2 regions of the Providencia sp. LY12 genome follow, and region 1 is predicted to be linked to the other one. Evidence: predicted binding sites of a transcription regulator. Region 1 holds the regulator's gene; the other holds the start of a gene.

Region 1 (7,518 bases):
TGTGTTCATTACTCAAACCAACGCTCACTGATTTATCGCCCTCGTTGTAAATCACACGAGTTCTATCAATAGCAATGGCTGCATAAGCTGATTGAGCCAGTAATGAGGCGCTTAAAATAGCGACTGCATTGCGTTTAGTTAATAAATTCATATTTTCACCGTTGACGTTAAAAATTTTTTTTTAATTATTTACATGGCAGTAAAACATCGTGCTCCATGTTGCTATCTAATTTTTCAGGCAGTTGAATATGACATGACGTATCATCACCCCATGTCACATCAAGCGACTCTGATGGGTTAACACCCGCTAAGTAAACAAAACCTTTATCTGAAATAATTCCGACTTCTATTTTTTTCGCATTTTTCACTGAAGCCCCAAATGGTGGGTAGCTTCCATCAGCTAAGCTGATAATTCCCATTAATTTTTCACCCGTGATGACATTAAATTTACGGTAACCAATGGCACCTTCTGTCAGGGTTGCATACTGTGTCGATTGCAGCGCTTCTGCATTGTCCGGCACATTTTTCAGATCAATATTTAAATTATTACGGTTGTAGTCCATCACACTAGTGATCACGGCTTTACCGTAACGGTTGGTTTTCACTGGTGTTACTCCATTTAAGATGGGTACATCTGCGACACCATTAGTATCGACTAATATTCTTGATCCGCCACTAATTGAGTTATTACGGTGTATCGCGCCACCTTCACCCGTCATTGTCATACCGCCTTTTAACTGCATAGAAACGGCGGTTTGGTTATCCTGAATATAGGTACCGCTCAAATTCAGCTGGCTTCTATCGCCATCGTAACTGTATGTGCCCGCAGTCGTGACTTTATCTTTATCCCAGTTACCTGCAGACACTGAGTAAGAGGAGCGACTATCAATTCGGCTATAATAGTTAACGTTATTGGAGTTATTCCCCCCAGAATAAGAACCTGAATAGCTTATGCTCGACTCATTTTTATCTAATGGGATCATGAGGTTTAAATAAATACCATCATCATCATTGTCGCGTGATTTCGTTTTATATGCCGTTAAGCTCAGACTGATGTTTTTAACTTTGCCGATATCAAAATAGTTTGAAAGCGTAAAGTTATACTGGTTGGTTGATGCTCTATTCCAATAGGTTTGGTGCGAATAGTTTAAATACATATTGGCGTTATAATCAGGGAACGCCGTACCAAAGATAATGGTATAAAGTTCTTTACCGCTATCGACCTTATCGCCTTTATAGCGACGGTCAATAAACTGACTCATTGACATATAATTTCGTTCAGAGAATCGATAGCCCGCAAACGTAATCTGGCTGTTAATTTCATCAAACTGCTTAGAATACGTCAGGTTATAAGAGTTACCGGTTAACGTTTCATTGTCATCCAGTCGCCCCATTTGCGCGCGAGAAATGTTGATGTTTCCAGATAAAACACCAAATGGCGCAAAGTCACGACCTAAACCAAATGCAACGTTTTGATATTCAGATGATGCCTGTAAACCACCATAAACCGTGATATTGTTTGTCGCCCCCCAAGAGAGCGATCCCATGCTAAATGCAGGGCCTTGAGTATCATGGTCATCTTTTGTCGGTTTACCCATCACAAATTGATAAATCAGCTGACCAGGGCGTGTCAACGTACCCAGTCGAGAGGTTTCCACTCGATAGCTGCTTGTTGTGCCATCTTGTTCTTGAATCACTACATCCAGCGTACCGCCACCGAATGAGTTCACATCCTGAATACGGAATGGACCAGGACTAACTTCTGTTTGATAAATAATACGACCATCTTGTTTTACCATGACTGTCGCATTCGTTTTTGCAACACCCGCAATTTCAGGCGCATAGCCTTGTAAGCGAGGTGGCAACATGGATTCGTTGGTTTCTATACTTGCACCAAGATAACGAATACTATCGAATAAATTAGAGGTTAAATATTGTTCACCTAGCGTTAAACGAGCGCTCAGTGAACGAATCGCTCTATAGGCGTACAATTGGTTCCAAGACCATGATTTACTGCCTTTATTCAGCTCACCATTTTGAGTTTGCCAATCGGCACGCAAACGCCATGCACCGAAGTTTGCACCCATTGTCCCTGTGGCCGTCAGACCTGATTTCGTTCCTTTATCGCCGGTTTGTTTATTAACAACGCGTCCTGTCGCGTTATAGTCAATAAATGCACCCATGATCCCGTCATCCCAACGAGATGGTGGGTCCCAATCAGGGTCTGAGTACTCCATGTAGGCCTGAGGAATATTGAACTGTACAACGTTCTTTGCCAAATCCCCTTGAATGGTCATATCCGGAACTGAACGAATATCCAAACATTTTCCATCATCTAACCATTTGACTTGGTTATTCCACTCCTTTTTTAATCCCAATAATGCATAAATTTCAGGCGTGACACATGCCAACGAAACTTTGTCGTCGTAATTAGGATTAAAAAAGGTGATAGGTTGTTCCATAGAAACTTTAGCGCGGTTAACTTCAATCGCTAAAGAGTAATCCCCAGGAGGGACATAGTTGGCGTGAGAGAACTTACTGAAGTCGACGTTTTCTTTACCTTCAGAATCAATGAAGTCGGTGTTAAAATCAACGGCCTCTTCAGAGAATGCAACCATTGGCGTTAACATTAAAAGCATTAATTTTGTAATTAGATTTAGCTTCATGCTTTTCATTAACTATGCGCCTATACAAACAGATACAGTGAAGACGATATAAGAAATATGGCGTATGACTACGCCATATTGTTCTCTATAGAAACTGACTATTATTGGTAAACAATTTTGAAGTTAGCTACAGTGTCAAAACGACCTGTAGTAGCTTTTTGAGTTGGATCTTCGTTACCTTTAACGTACGCTGCGAAGTGCAGAGTAGTTTGTGAACCGTCACCATTGTTTAACGCGTAGCCGTCACCAGTACCTGGGAATGCTTTACCGAATTCAACGATTTTGTCAGCGCCGTTAGTGATTACGATACCAGCGTTTTTAACTTTACCGCCTAAGCCCAGTAAGTCACCAGTGAAGCCTTGGAAACCGTTTACTGTAGAACCAGTAAATGTGATTTTTGCGTTTTTGTAAGTTTCAGTAGAGCAGTTTTTCAGAACGATATCGAACGCTTTGCTGTCTGAACGGAATTGGTTAGAAGTCAGTTCATGTAACGCGATTTCGCCGAATTCAACTAATTGCTTCAGGTTGTCAGCATCGATTGAACATGGAACGTCGTTAATGAAACCAGTAAAACGGATTTCACCTTGTGAGCTTTCTACTGGATCAGCAGCTAAAGCAACACCTGAAACGCCAACACCTAAACCTAAAGCTAGAGTTAATGCTAATTTATTCAGTTTCATAAAAGTTTTCCTTTAAATGAGTAGGAACTGCTATTTCTCTTTTTCTCTTTCCTGTTTCCACTGATGCAAAATTAAGTCCATTTACTTAATCAGTGCACCCTTGAAAAATTCCTCTAGCTTTCCTACTTGATGAATTTCATTCAGGTTAGAGATTTTTTTATATAAACGAGCTCCATCTCATTTATGTGATTTAAAAAACAGAAATCATTAAGCCAACATTCTCACTTCTAAATTAATTACTGAGTCATTCATTAATTAATTAAAATTGATATAGAACACTAAATGAATTCTGATAACTACCTTGTGATATTTTCTGATGTCAATTCTACATACGTGACATATGCTGTCAAAAACCACCCAAATAAAGCGTTGACTTGGTTTTTTATATCGACAAAATGCATAAGGGCAACTTTTATCCACTGAATGAGTAATTAAATCTAAAGAAATGATGAATTACTTAGAAAGATTTATATGAAGACTTCATTTTGCATTTATAAAAATGTCTAAATATTGCAAAAAACCTATAAATATAAAAATCTATATTTATATTTAAATACAACTTAATAAACCTATCAGATGCAAATTTATTGGATTTAACATCTATCCAGCGTCTTTTTCGCATCAGTAATCGCTACATAAGAAAGAAGGGGTAAGATAAGTCTTAATTAAAATTAACGCCAAATAGTAACAATGAATTTCAATAATTGTTTTTATTTGGTTAAATTTAACACCCAATGATTAACTAAAATGTAGCAATTAATGATTTATTTAAAATAGAAAAAACCATCTCTTAAATAAGGAGTTCATTTTTTATTAATGTTGCCTTTATTAAAGTTAAAATTGCGTATTCAATTTAGTAAGAAATTGTTTATTTCATCACCACCATTTCAAACACAACAGAAATGGAAGTTATGGTAAACTAAACAGTAATAAAAACTTGAAGCTATCTAGGTGGGGCCAAACAAGATGAAAACAATCAGTGAAGACATGCTGCTTACGACGGCCGAACGTATTTGTCAGTCTCGAGGCGTGCGTTTGACCCCACAAAGAGAGACTGTTCTGCGATTAATAGCGCAGCAACACGGTGCGATCAGTGCTTATGATCTACTAGATTTACTACGTGAAATAGAGCCTCAGGCTAAACCCCCTACCGTTTATCGCGGTTTAGAGTTCCTCATGGAACAAGGATTTATTCATAAAATTGAATCCACAAACAGCTATGTGGTTTGTCACCATGTGGATAATCCAAGCCATATTTCAGTGATGTTGATTTGTGATAATTGTGGCAATGTGACCGAAAGTGACTGCACGACTATCGAACAAGCGATTAGCACACTAGCGGAAGAAAATCATTTTCATCTCAGGCATACGGTGGTAGAAAACCATGGTTTATGTCAAAAATGTTTTGAGATTTCCAATTGCCAAGATCATGAACACTGTGAGCATAACCATCACGCCACGGTCAGTTCAAAAAAGAAGTGATATAGAATAAGTGGTCTACAGGAAGTAAAATAAAGGAAGCTATATAGCAACATGGAAGATGGCTATATAAAGAAAAACAGTATGAAAATAGCTATATAAAGAAAGGCTATTCAAAAAATAGAGATATTGAGTCTGCTGCCAGACTCAATCACTCATCATCAATGCCAGTCACTGTTACGGATAACCCCAACAGCTAGACCTTCGATAGTAAAATTCTGTTCGCGTAAATCAACCACAATTGGTGCAAAATCAGAGTTTTCAGCAATAAGCTCAACGCGATTGCCTTGTTGCTTAAAGCGTTTAACAGTAACTTCATCTTCGATACGTGCCACAACAATTTGCCCATTATGGACATTCTGTGTTTTATGTACCGCAAGTAAATCACCATCCATGATACCGATATCTTTCATCGACATACCATTTACGCGTAATAAAAAGTCTGCGTGTGGTTTAAATAATTCTGGGTCGACTTGGTAATGGCTTTCAATATGTTCTTGTGCAAGCAATGGTTCGCCAGCAGCAACACGTCCAATCAGAGGAAGTCCTAAATCTTCGGATTCTTCTTCTAACAACAGACGAATGCCTCTGGAAGCTCCAGAAACAATCTCAATTACCCCTTTACGAGCTAAGGCTTTTAAATGTTCTTCTGCCGCATTAGGCGAACGAAAACCCAAACTTGCTGCTATCTCAGCGCGTGTTGGTGGCATGCCCGTTTGCGAAATGTGGTCACGCACCAGATCGTAAACTTGCTGTTGTCGAGCTGTCAGTGCTTTCATCCCGTTCCCCTGTTTGTTTATACAGTCAGACTGTGAGTATATACAGGTAAATGGGTATTGGGAACTGTTAAATTAGCCAAAACCTGCTTTTGTTGATGAATTTCTGGCTTTTTATCTCTTTTACTGTTTTTAGCCCACTAAGCCGTAAAATAACGTGCCCATAATACGGTTCCCCAGATAAACAGAGCTAATCCTATCGTGACGAACACAGCTGCGGAGCCGATATCTTTCGCTCGCCCAGATAATTCATGGTATTCACTGCCAATACGATCAACAACCGCCTCAATTGCACTGTTAATTAACTCAACGATTGCGACTAATACAACTGAACCAATCAACAAAACTCTGTCAATTTGGCTAATATCCAAGTAAAAAGCTATAATTATCGCAATGATAGCAGCAATCGCTTCTTGACGAAATGCGGCTTCATTTACCCATGCTGCTTTTAAACCTTTAAGGGAGTATCCAGCCGCTTTGATGACCCGAGTGAGTCCCTTAGTTTGACTTGCCATATTTTTTCCTTAATTTTTAAACAATAATCAACTTTTGCAGTCAAAGTGAATTATCGATAACAGATCTAAACGTTGCTTTCTGCTATGATTGCGCAGCATTACTAACAAGAGGCTATAATCATTTATGTCACTATGGCGTAAAATATATTACAACACGTTGAATTTACCACTGAAATTATTGGTAAAAAGTAAACTAATCCCAACGGATCCGATAACAGAGTTACAGCTTGACCCAAGCAAGCCAACGCTGTACGTCTTGCCATATCACTCAAAGTCCGACCTGCTCACGCTTCGCCAACAATGCTTAGCGATTGGTTTACCTGATCCGCTAGTGGATAACGACATCAATGGCACCAAGCTCCCAGCCTATGTGTTTATTGATGATGGCCCGCGCGTGTTCCGTTACTACTCCCCAGATCCACGTAAAGAGTCAGTAAAAATATTCCATGCGTATCTGGATTTGCATAAAAACAATCCAAATCTTGATATTCAAATGCTACCTGCATCCGTCATGTTTGGACGTGCGCCGGGTCGCGAAGGGCATAAGCCTGCCCCGCTAAAACTCTTAAACGGTGTGCAAAAATTCTTTGCAGTCCTGTGGTTAGGGCGCGATAGCTTTGTACGTTTCTCTCCGAGTATTTCTCTTGGCCAGATGGCGCAAGAACATGGCACCGACACCATCATTGCCAATAAACTTGCTCGCGTAGCACGTATTCACTACTCTCGTCAGCGTTTAGCTGCGGTCGGGCCAAAACTGCCTGCCCGTTATGAGCTATTTAATAAGCTGCTATCCTCTAAAGCGATTGAAAAAGCCGTTGAAGACGAAGCGCGCAGTAAAAAAATCCCATTACAAAAAGCCCAGCAAAATGCCGTGGCGATGATGGAAGAGATTGCTGCTAACTTCTCTTATGAAGCAGTGCGACTGACTGACCGTGTACTCGGTTGGACATGGAACCGCTTATACCAAGGGATCAACGTTCAACATGCTGAGCGCGTTCGCCAGCTGGCGCAAGATGGTCACGAAATTGTGTATGTGCCCTCTCACCGTAGCCATATGGACTACCTGCTGCTTTCTTATGTGCTTTATCACCAAGGCTTAGTGCCACCACACATTGCGGCGGGTATTAACCTTAACTTTTGGCCAGCCGGTCCTATTTTCCGCCGTTTAGGTGCGTTCTTTATTCGCCGTACGTTCAAAGGCAATAAACTCTATTCCACCGTATTCCGCGAATACCTTAGTGAGCTATTTGCTCGCGGCTATTCGATTGAATACTTTGTGGAAGGCGGTCGTTCACGTACAGGTCGCTTACTGGAACCGAAAACCGGTACCTTGTCGATGACCCTACAAGCGATGCTACGCGGAGACTCCCGCCCTATCACCATCGTTCCTATCTATATTGGT
Region 2 (7,518 bases), 860 kb from region 1:
TACTCGATTCTCTGGTTCGCCGATTATTGAGTGAGGTGAACGACTACGACTTGTGCATTACTGAGTTTGTGCGAGTTGTCGATACTTTGTTGCCGGCAAAAACGTTTTATCGGTTATGCCCGGAATTGCAACAAGGTAGCCGAACGCCATCGGGGACGTTAGTGCGGGTGCAGCTATTAGGGCAGCATCCTGAGTGGTTGGCTGAAAATGCCAACCGCGCAATTGAATTAGGCTCTTGGGGCGTCGATCTCAATTGTGGTTGTCCATCAAAAACGGTGAATGGCAGCGGTGGCGGTGCGACGTTATTGAAGCAGCCAGAGCTTATCTATCACGCCGCTAAAGCTATGCGGGCGGCGGTACCGAAAGATTTACCCGTTTCCGTGAAAGTCCGTTTGGGTTGGGATAGCAGCCAGTTTGCTCATGAAATTGCGGATGCTGTACAGCAAGCCGGAGCGACCGAACTGACGGTTCACGGGCGTACAAAGGAAGATGGCTATAAAGCGGAATGTATTAACTGGCAGGCGATTGGTGAGCTTCGTCAGAAACTGTCGATTCCGGTGATTGCCAATGGCGAAATCTGGGATTATGAAAGTGCTAAACGCTGTATGGAAATCACTGGGTGCGATTCGATTATGATTGGCCGAGGTGCTTTAAATACGCCGAATTTGAGCCGTGTGATCAAACACAATGTCGCGAAGATGCCTTGGGAACAGGTCGGGAAAATACTCTTAAAGTATACGGAACTAGAAAAACTGGGAGATACAGGGCATTACCACGCAGCTCGTATCAAACAATGGCTGAGTTATTTACGTAAAGAGTACCAGCAAGCGGATGAACTGTTTTCTCAAGTGAGAGCATTGAAAACGGCGGAGCAAATAGCGGATGTTATTGCACTACATGTGGAGCTGCTTTCTGTCGCATCATCTTAACATGATGAAATTTGCCAAAATTTGAGATTAGGTCTTTAATTACTATGTATGGTGGTGACTAGTATGGTGGTGATTAATTCAAAATATTGTCATTACCGTATGTCATGATTAAAGAGTCTATATCGTGTAACAAAGTTATCGTGCTAGGAAATTTAGAGCAACAGAGATATTGGAGGCCTCAAATGGGCGTTATTGCTTGGATTATCTTTGGTTTAATCGCAGGTGTTTTAGCTAAATGGTTAATGCCTGGAACCTATCAAATGGGTTTTATCATGACGACAGTATTGGGGATCGTCGGGGCGGTTGTCGGGGGATACATCAGCACATTCTTTGGTAAAGGCAAGGTGGATGGCTTTAACTTCGGTAGTTTTGTTGTTGCCGTGATCGGCGCCATTGTCGTGCTATTCCTTGCGGGAATGTTTATTAAGTAGCATTTCTAGGGGCATCATTATCAAGGGTAGTTTTTTTTCTACTGCACAATTTACTATTTATTAAAGCCACTTATTATGACGTTCGCTAAATAATGAGTGGCTTTAATTTTTTAATTTTCATATGATTCCATGAATTTATGTATTGAAGATTTATCAAATGCAGTAATTTCAAATAACTGAGTCAATAATCTATCATCATGAACTGTATTCCAAGTGATACAGTTATTTTCAATTAATGTAAGAGAAAATTTCACTACAGAATTATGTGTCTCAGTGTAATGATTAAATTCAATAGCACGATATGAGTATAAGTAAAAAGCCATGTTATCTAAGTTTGTTGTATTATAACATCCTAGAATACAAAAATTTGGAGACTGGTTAATGGCTGGATGGATATCTTTTGTTTGCTCCCATTCTATTTGGCGCTTTAAACTTTTTAAAAATACGTTAGATATGACTTTGTGTTCTGTTGGGTTCATTAGTTTTCCCTCATATTTTTCTAGCTGAAATATCAATAATATTATCAATATAATTAAGTAGAAGATTTACTTCATCTAACATATCAAAACATAGGCTAATATCTAAATCATGGTGGTCTTTTATTGATGTTATTTTTATGGTTTTTATTTTGTATTGTTTTATTGATGATATTAATTTTTTATCTTTAGAGTCAATGAATAGAATATAATGGTGTAATGATTGTATTCTACTATGTAACTTCCTTCTATGCATTTCTTCATGAAATGTGTTTTTATTATGAACTTCAGATAAGTGTTTATAATAATCATTAAGTAGCTTGGATAGCTTCTCTTTATGAAAATAAATAGATGCCTTACGATTAAATTTAATCGTTAATTTTGATGTTTGTAATAGAACCCATAAAGTTGCGGCTGTACCGACAAAGGTAGAGAGCGTCCCTAGGTTTATTACCCAGAGTTCCCATGATGTATTCATTGTTTATTAGCTCCATAAAAATAGAGTAATAGAAAACGTAATTAATTAGATTAATTTTTTATAATATTAGATTTAAATAGAACAAATAAATTCCCTCATAATTAACGCGTATTTATGAGGGAAAAAAATGATTAAGGTTCGATTGGTAACCCGTTGTCTTGCCCCCATTGCGCCCATGAACCATCATAGAGGCGCACATATGGGTTGCCTAATAATACCAATGCCAGTAAAACTACGGCAGCAGTCATGCCAGAGCCACAGGTTGTGACTGTTGGCGCAAGAATATCAACATCTTGCTGCGCAAAAATAGCTTTTAACTGTTCAGGAGATTTATATTCCCCATTATCCACTAATAAATCCCAAGGCACATTTTTACTGCCTGGAATATGCCCCATCCTTAAACCCGGACGAGGTTCAGGAGCTTGAGCCAGAAAACGGGCAGCTGCACGCGCATCAATAATTTGAATTTTACCTTCAGTGGCAATCTCTAACATTTGCTGTTGATTCAGCGCATTAGCATCTTGTCTATCTGCAATAAAGGTTTGAGCTGTGGGTGGGGTGACTTTGCCGGATTGGGTCGCAAAACCCGCTGTTTTCCATGCGTTAATTCCGCCTGCTAAAATTTTAACTTGTTTACAGCCTAAAGTACGGAAAGTCCACCATGCACGCGGGGATGAAAATAAGTTATTTTGTGCGTAAATAATGACTTGGGTTTGATTATTAATCCCCATAGCCCCAACTGCTTGGCTAAATGTGGTGGCATCAGGGAGCATATGGGGTAAATCGCAGCTCTTATCGGCGACTTCATCTTGATTAAAAAATTGAGCTTGGGGAATGTGCTCATCAAGGTAGCTTTGGTAGCAATCATAAGGGGCGGTAGGTGGCGGTGTAGAGACATCAAGCACAATAATATTACTGTCTGAAAGGTGCGAATTTAACCACTCTGGTGTTACAAAATAATCGTTGTACATCATAACTCACCGTCCCGTTTGATTAATAATGGATGATTACTGGATCTGATTAGGTGCAGGTAATATCGATGGCGATTGAGCCTGATTTTGTTCTATAGGTGTGGTGGAGCGGGTATAAATATTCATCCCGGCAAGCACAATACCCCCAATAGAACTCAATGCGCATAATGCGCACAGTGCGATGACGACTTTTTTCATTTTTATTAGCCTGATTTGATACGAAGATGCCAAAGTATAACTGGATGGTGATAGCAAACAAGTTTTACGGGGTATTTTCTTGGCTCGATTTGGTGTTTTGCGAAAGGCTTTCCAGAATTTGTGTATAATGGAAATTAATACAGTAGTTTTGCGAAGGGTTTCGCAAAAGAGAAACAGGGGCTTTCCTGCCTCTTTTTTGATTGGCTATCATCTCCTTTTTACTTGGTCTTCTGCGTATCTATGTCTCTGTCAAATAAAATCAAAGAACAAATAACTCAATGGTATAAGGGGTTATCTAATCAAATTGAGGGGTTCGTCTCTCGGGCGCCTCAGCGGCAGATGATTGCTGAAGTGGCGAAAAATTTGTCGGATGTAGAAGGGCGTCATTTAGTTATTGAAGCACCCACAGGGGTGGGAAAGACCTTATCCTATTTGATACCAGGCATTGCGGTTGGGCGCGAAGAAGGTAAAACTTTGGTCGTGAGCACCGCTAACGTTGCCCTCCAAGATCAAATATTCAGTAAGGATTTGCCATTACTGAGCAAAATTATCCCTGACTTAAAATATACAGGCGCATTTGGGCGAGCGCGTTATGTGTGTCCCCGAAACTTAGAAGCTATTTGTGCCGCGGAAGGGGAACAAATTGATTTAATGCTGTTGGTGGAAGACAAAACTGAAATTACCAACAGCGAAGAGAGAGCGCAATGCCAGCAATTACGCAATGATTTTCATAGCTTTGCTTGGGATGGGCTACGCGACCACCATAAAAAGGCATTTAGCGATAGTTTATGGCGTAAAGTCAGCACCGATAAAATGAATTGTCTTGGACGTAATTGCCAATTTTATCAACGATGCCCTTTTTTTATTGCACGCCGTGAAATTGAAGATGCGGATGTGGTCGTGGCTAACCATGCTTTAGTGATGGCCGCGATGGAAAGTGAGTCGGTATTACCGGATCCCAAGAAATTACTGTTGGTTCTCGATGAGGGGCATCACGTTCCCGATGTGGCGAGAGACGCTTTAGAAGTGGAAGGGGAAATTACGCTAGTTCAGCTTACCGCACAGGTGGATAATTTTATTCATCATGTCGGGCAGTATGTTGCGCAGTTTCGCCCAGCAAAACCGCCTAAGTTGACTAATCCTGATAAGCTACAACAACATGCCGAAAAATTACGTGAGTGTTTCCGTGATTTTTCACTGTTAGCGAACGGGCTATTACCTGAAACATCCAAAGAGTCAGAATATTTGTTCCCGATGGGGATCTTGCCTGAGGTTATGCAGCAATGTTGCCAAGAGCTATTTAAGCTGACGGATGGATTACGTGGGCTATCAGAGGCGATTCTCAGTGATTTAACGGAACAAACAGCAAAGCAAGATATTGTGCGTTTGCATCGCTCCATCTTAGTGACAAGCCGAGCGATGGGCTATTTTGAAAATATGACCAAATTGTGGCGCTTAGCCTCGCTCGATCAAAGCTCAGGCGCACCTGTTTCGAAATGGCTTAGCCGCCGTTATGAGAAAAATCAATCCCGGATTTTTATGCATTGCGCAGGGATCCGCGTAAGTGAACAGCTGCAACATTTGTTATGGAAAAATGTGCCTCATATTGTAGTAACATCGGCAACACTTCGCTCTTTGAACAGCTATTCACGTTTTATGGAGTTAACGGGATTATCCGAAAAGAGTGATGACCGTTTCGTGACGCTCACCTCGCCGTTTAATCATGTTGAACAGGGTAAGTTGGTGATCCCAAAAATGCAGCATGAGCCAACTATGGCAAATGAAGCTGAACATTTAAAAGAGATGGCAACCTATTTTCGCCATCAATTTACCGAAAGTGACCATCGTGGAGTATTGATCTTATTTAGTAGCCAGCGAGCGATGGAAGGGTTTCTGGAGCATGTGAAAGATTTACGTTTACAGCTATTAGTGCAAGGGGATCAGCCACGTTACCGGTTAGTGGAGACGCACTGTGAACGTATTAAACAAGGGCAAAAAAGCGCACTAATCGGCTTACAATCATTTGCGGAAGGGTTAGATTTAAAAGGGGAATTTTTAACCCAGGTGCATATTCACAAGATTGCATTTCCACCTGTGACAAACCCAGTGATTATTACTGAAGGGGATTGGTTGAAGTCATTAAAGCGTTATCCATTCGAGGTACAAAGTTTACCTAGCGCTTCATTTAATTTGATCCAACAAGCGGGACGTTTGATTCGAAGTCATGAATGTTATGGCGAAATTATCATTTATGATAAGCGCTTATTAACCAAAAGCTATGGCAAACGTTTATTAAGTTCGTTACCCATTTTCCCTATTGAACAACCTGAAATGCCAACATCAGATAAGTAGTACGGCAAGTAAGTAGGGTGATAAAGAAGTAGGGCGATAAATAAATCGAGACCACCGAAGTGGTCTCATGGTCAATATATTGACTCTGCTTTACGACACTACTCAATATTGGCTTCTAATAACCACAGGAATTTATCCAGATCGCGAGATGCGGCGGTAAACATATCTGCGGTATTTTCATCTTCAACTTCATCGATAGCTTTACGAATATCATTTGCAACAACAGCATATCGTTCCGCTAACGCTTTTAAATGGTCTTGTACAGAATGAATATCCAAAGGATAAGCTTCTAACGATGTAAATTTATTAACTTGTTGTGACGTTCCTGTGGCGATGCCACCCAACTGAACCGCACGCTCAGCGAACTCATCCAAGTGCCCAACGATGCTATCTCTAAAGCCATCTAACATCTCATGCACAGCGATAAAGTTGCGACCGCGCATGTTCCAATGTGCTTGTTTTGTGATTAAAGAGAGATCGGTGAAATGGATAACCATCATGTTTAAGATACCGATGGTTTCTAATTTAACACTATCTTCAATATCATTACGGGTATATAAAAGGTCAGTTGAAGAGGTTTTAAATAATTTTGCAGTATTCATAGAATTTCCTCTCTTAAATATAATTAACTCAATTATCTTGTCTGCTTATAAATATAGAGTGTAAAGCTAAGAATGTCATAAAGTAATAATCTATTACTTCAATAGGCAGGACGATGATATTTTTTTGGAGCTTTATTTAGGTTTTACCAATCGAATCTATCGATGTGACATTTCAAATAAATGAAGATTACCTTACAAGATAATGAAATAAAAAATGAAAAAAGAAAATAATGTAAAAAGGCTAATAGAAATTCCTATTAGCCTTTAATAAAAGTGAATATAACGTAATTATTTACGATACTTTCTCAATCTTTGATTTGGGTACTGAAGTTGATGTTGAACCAATAGACGCGCATACAATACACAACAGCGCTAACCATTGTGTCATCGTTAAATGTTCTTGCAGGAAGACAATGCCCAAAAATGCTCCCATGCAAGGCTCTAGGCTCATTAGAGTACCAAAGGTTTTTGCGGGCAGCTTGGTTAACGCTATCATCTCCAATGTATAAGGAAACGCGGTAGACAAAATAGCGACCCCTAAAGCCAGAGGTAAAATAGCTGGGTCAAACATCGCTTCAACCCCGGTTTGCATTAACCCAATCGGGAAGAAAATCAGCGCAGAAATCAACGAACCCACAGCAACCGTTGCGGCACCATAACCTGCGCCAGCGCGTTGCCCAAAGATAATATAAATCGCCCAGCAGACACCGGCACCTAAAGCATAAGCGGCACCAACGAGATCGAGAGAGTCAATGTTATTGCCAATAGGCAGTAAGAATAGCAACCCGGCAATGACAAGCCCAATCCATAAAAAATCGATAGGGCGGCGAGAAGAGAACATCGCAACGGCTAATGGACCCGTAAACTCAAGTGCGACCGCAATCCCTAAAGGGATACGCTCAAGCGCTAAATAAAACAGGTAGTTCATGGTTCCGAGAGATAAGCCATAAGCAAGCAGTGGCCCCAGAGAGCTTTTTCTGAAATTTAAACGCCATGGTTTAAAGATCACGCACAAAATAATCGTGGCAAGCAACAAACGTAAACCGGTAACACCTGGTGCGCCGATAAGTGGGAACAATGT

What was found. The regulator LexA, encoded in region 1, represses DNA repair genes until DNA is damaged. The targets are predictions, from matches to a motif close to TNCTGTATGTACATACAGNA.
Region 2: the regulator LexA is predicted to act here: its motif matches at 3,609-3,628, upstream of dinG (ATP-dependent DNA helicase DinG).

The regions. Positions count from the first base shown of each region.
Region 1 covers NZ_CM172594.1:482,820-490,337, reverse strand. Annotated here, with positions in the region: gene ACY3ZI_RS02155 (fimbria/pilus periplasmic chaperone) at 1-151, opposite strand, end outside; gene ACY3ZI_RS02150 (fimbria/pilus outer membrane usher protein) at 186-2,675, opposite strand; gene ACY3ZI_RS02145 (fimbrial protein) at 2,768-3,346, opposite strand; gene zur (zinc uptake transcriptional repressor Zur) at 4,313-4,828, shown strand; gene lexA (transcriptional repressor LexA) at 4,987-5,604, opposite strand; gene ACY3ZI_RS02130 (diacylglycerol kinase) at 5,742-6,116, opposite strand; gene plsB (glycerol-3-phosphate 1-O-acyltransferase PlsB) at 6,241-7,518, shown strand, end outside.
Region 2 covers NZ_CM172594.1:1,339,449-1,346,966, forward strand. Annotated here, with positions in the region: gene dusC (tRNA dihydrouridine(16) synthase DusC) at 1-929, shown strand, start outside; gene ACY3ZI_RS06090 (GlsB/YeaQ/YmgE family stress response membrane protein) at 1,112-1,360, shown strand; gene ACY3ZI_RS06095 (hypothetical protein) at 1,471-1,839, opposite strand; gene ACY3ZI_RS06100 (hypothetical protein) at 1,850-2,314, opposite strand; gene sseA (3-mercaptopyruvate sulfurtransferase) at 2,446-3,285, opposite strand; gene ACY3ZI_RS06110 (hypothetical protein) at 3,322-3,483, opposite strand; gene dinG (ATP-dependent DNA helicase DinG) at 3,724-5,835, shown strand; gene dps (DNA starvation/stationary phase protection protein Dps) at 5,934-6,437, opposite strand; gene rhtA (threonine/homoserine exporter RhtA) at 6,730-7,518, opposite strand, start outside.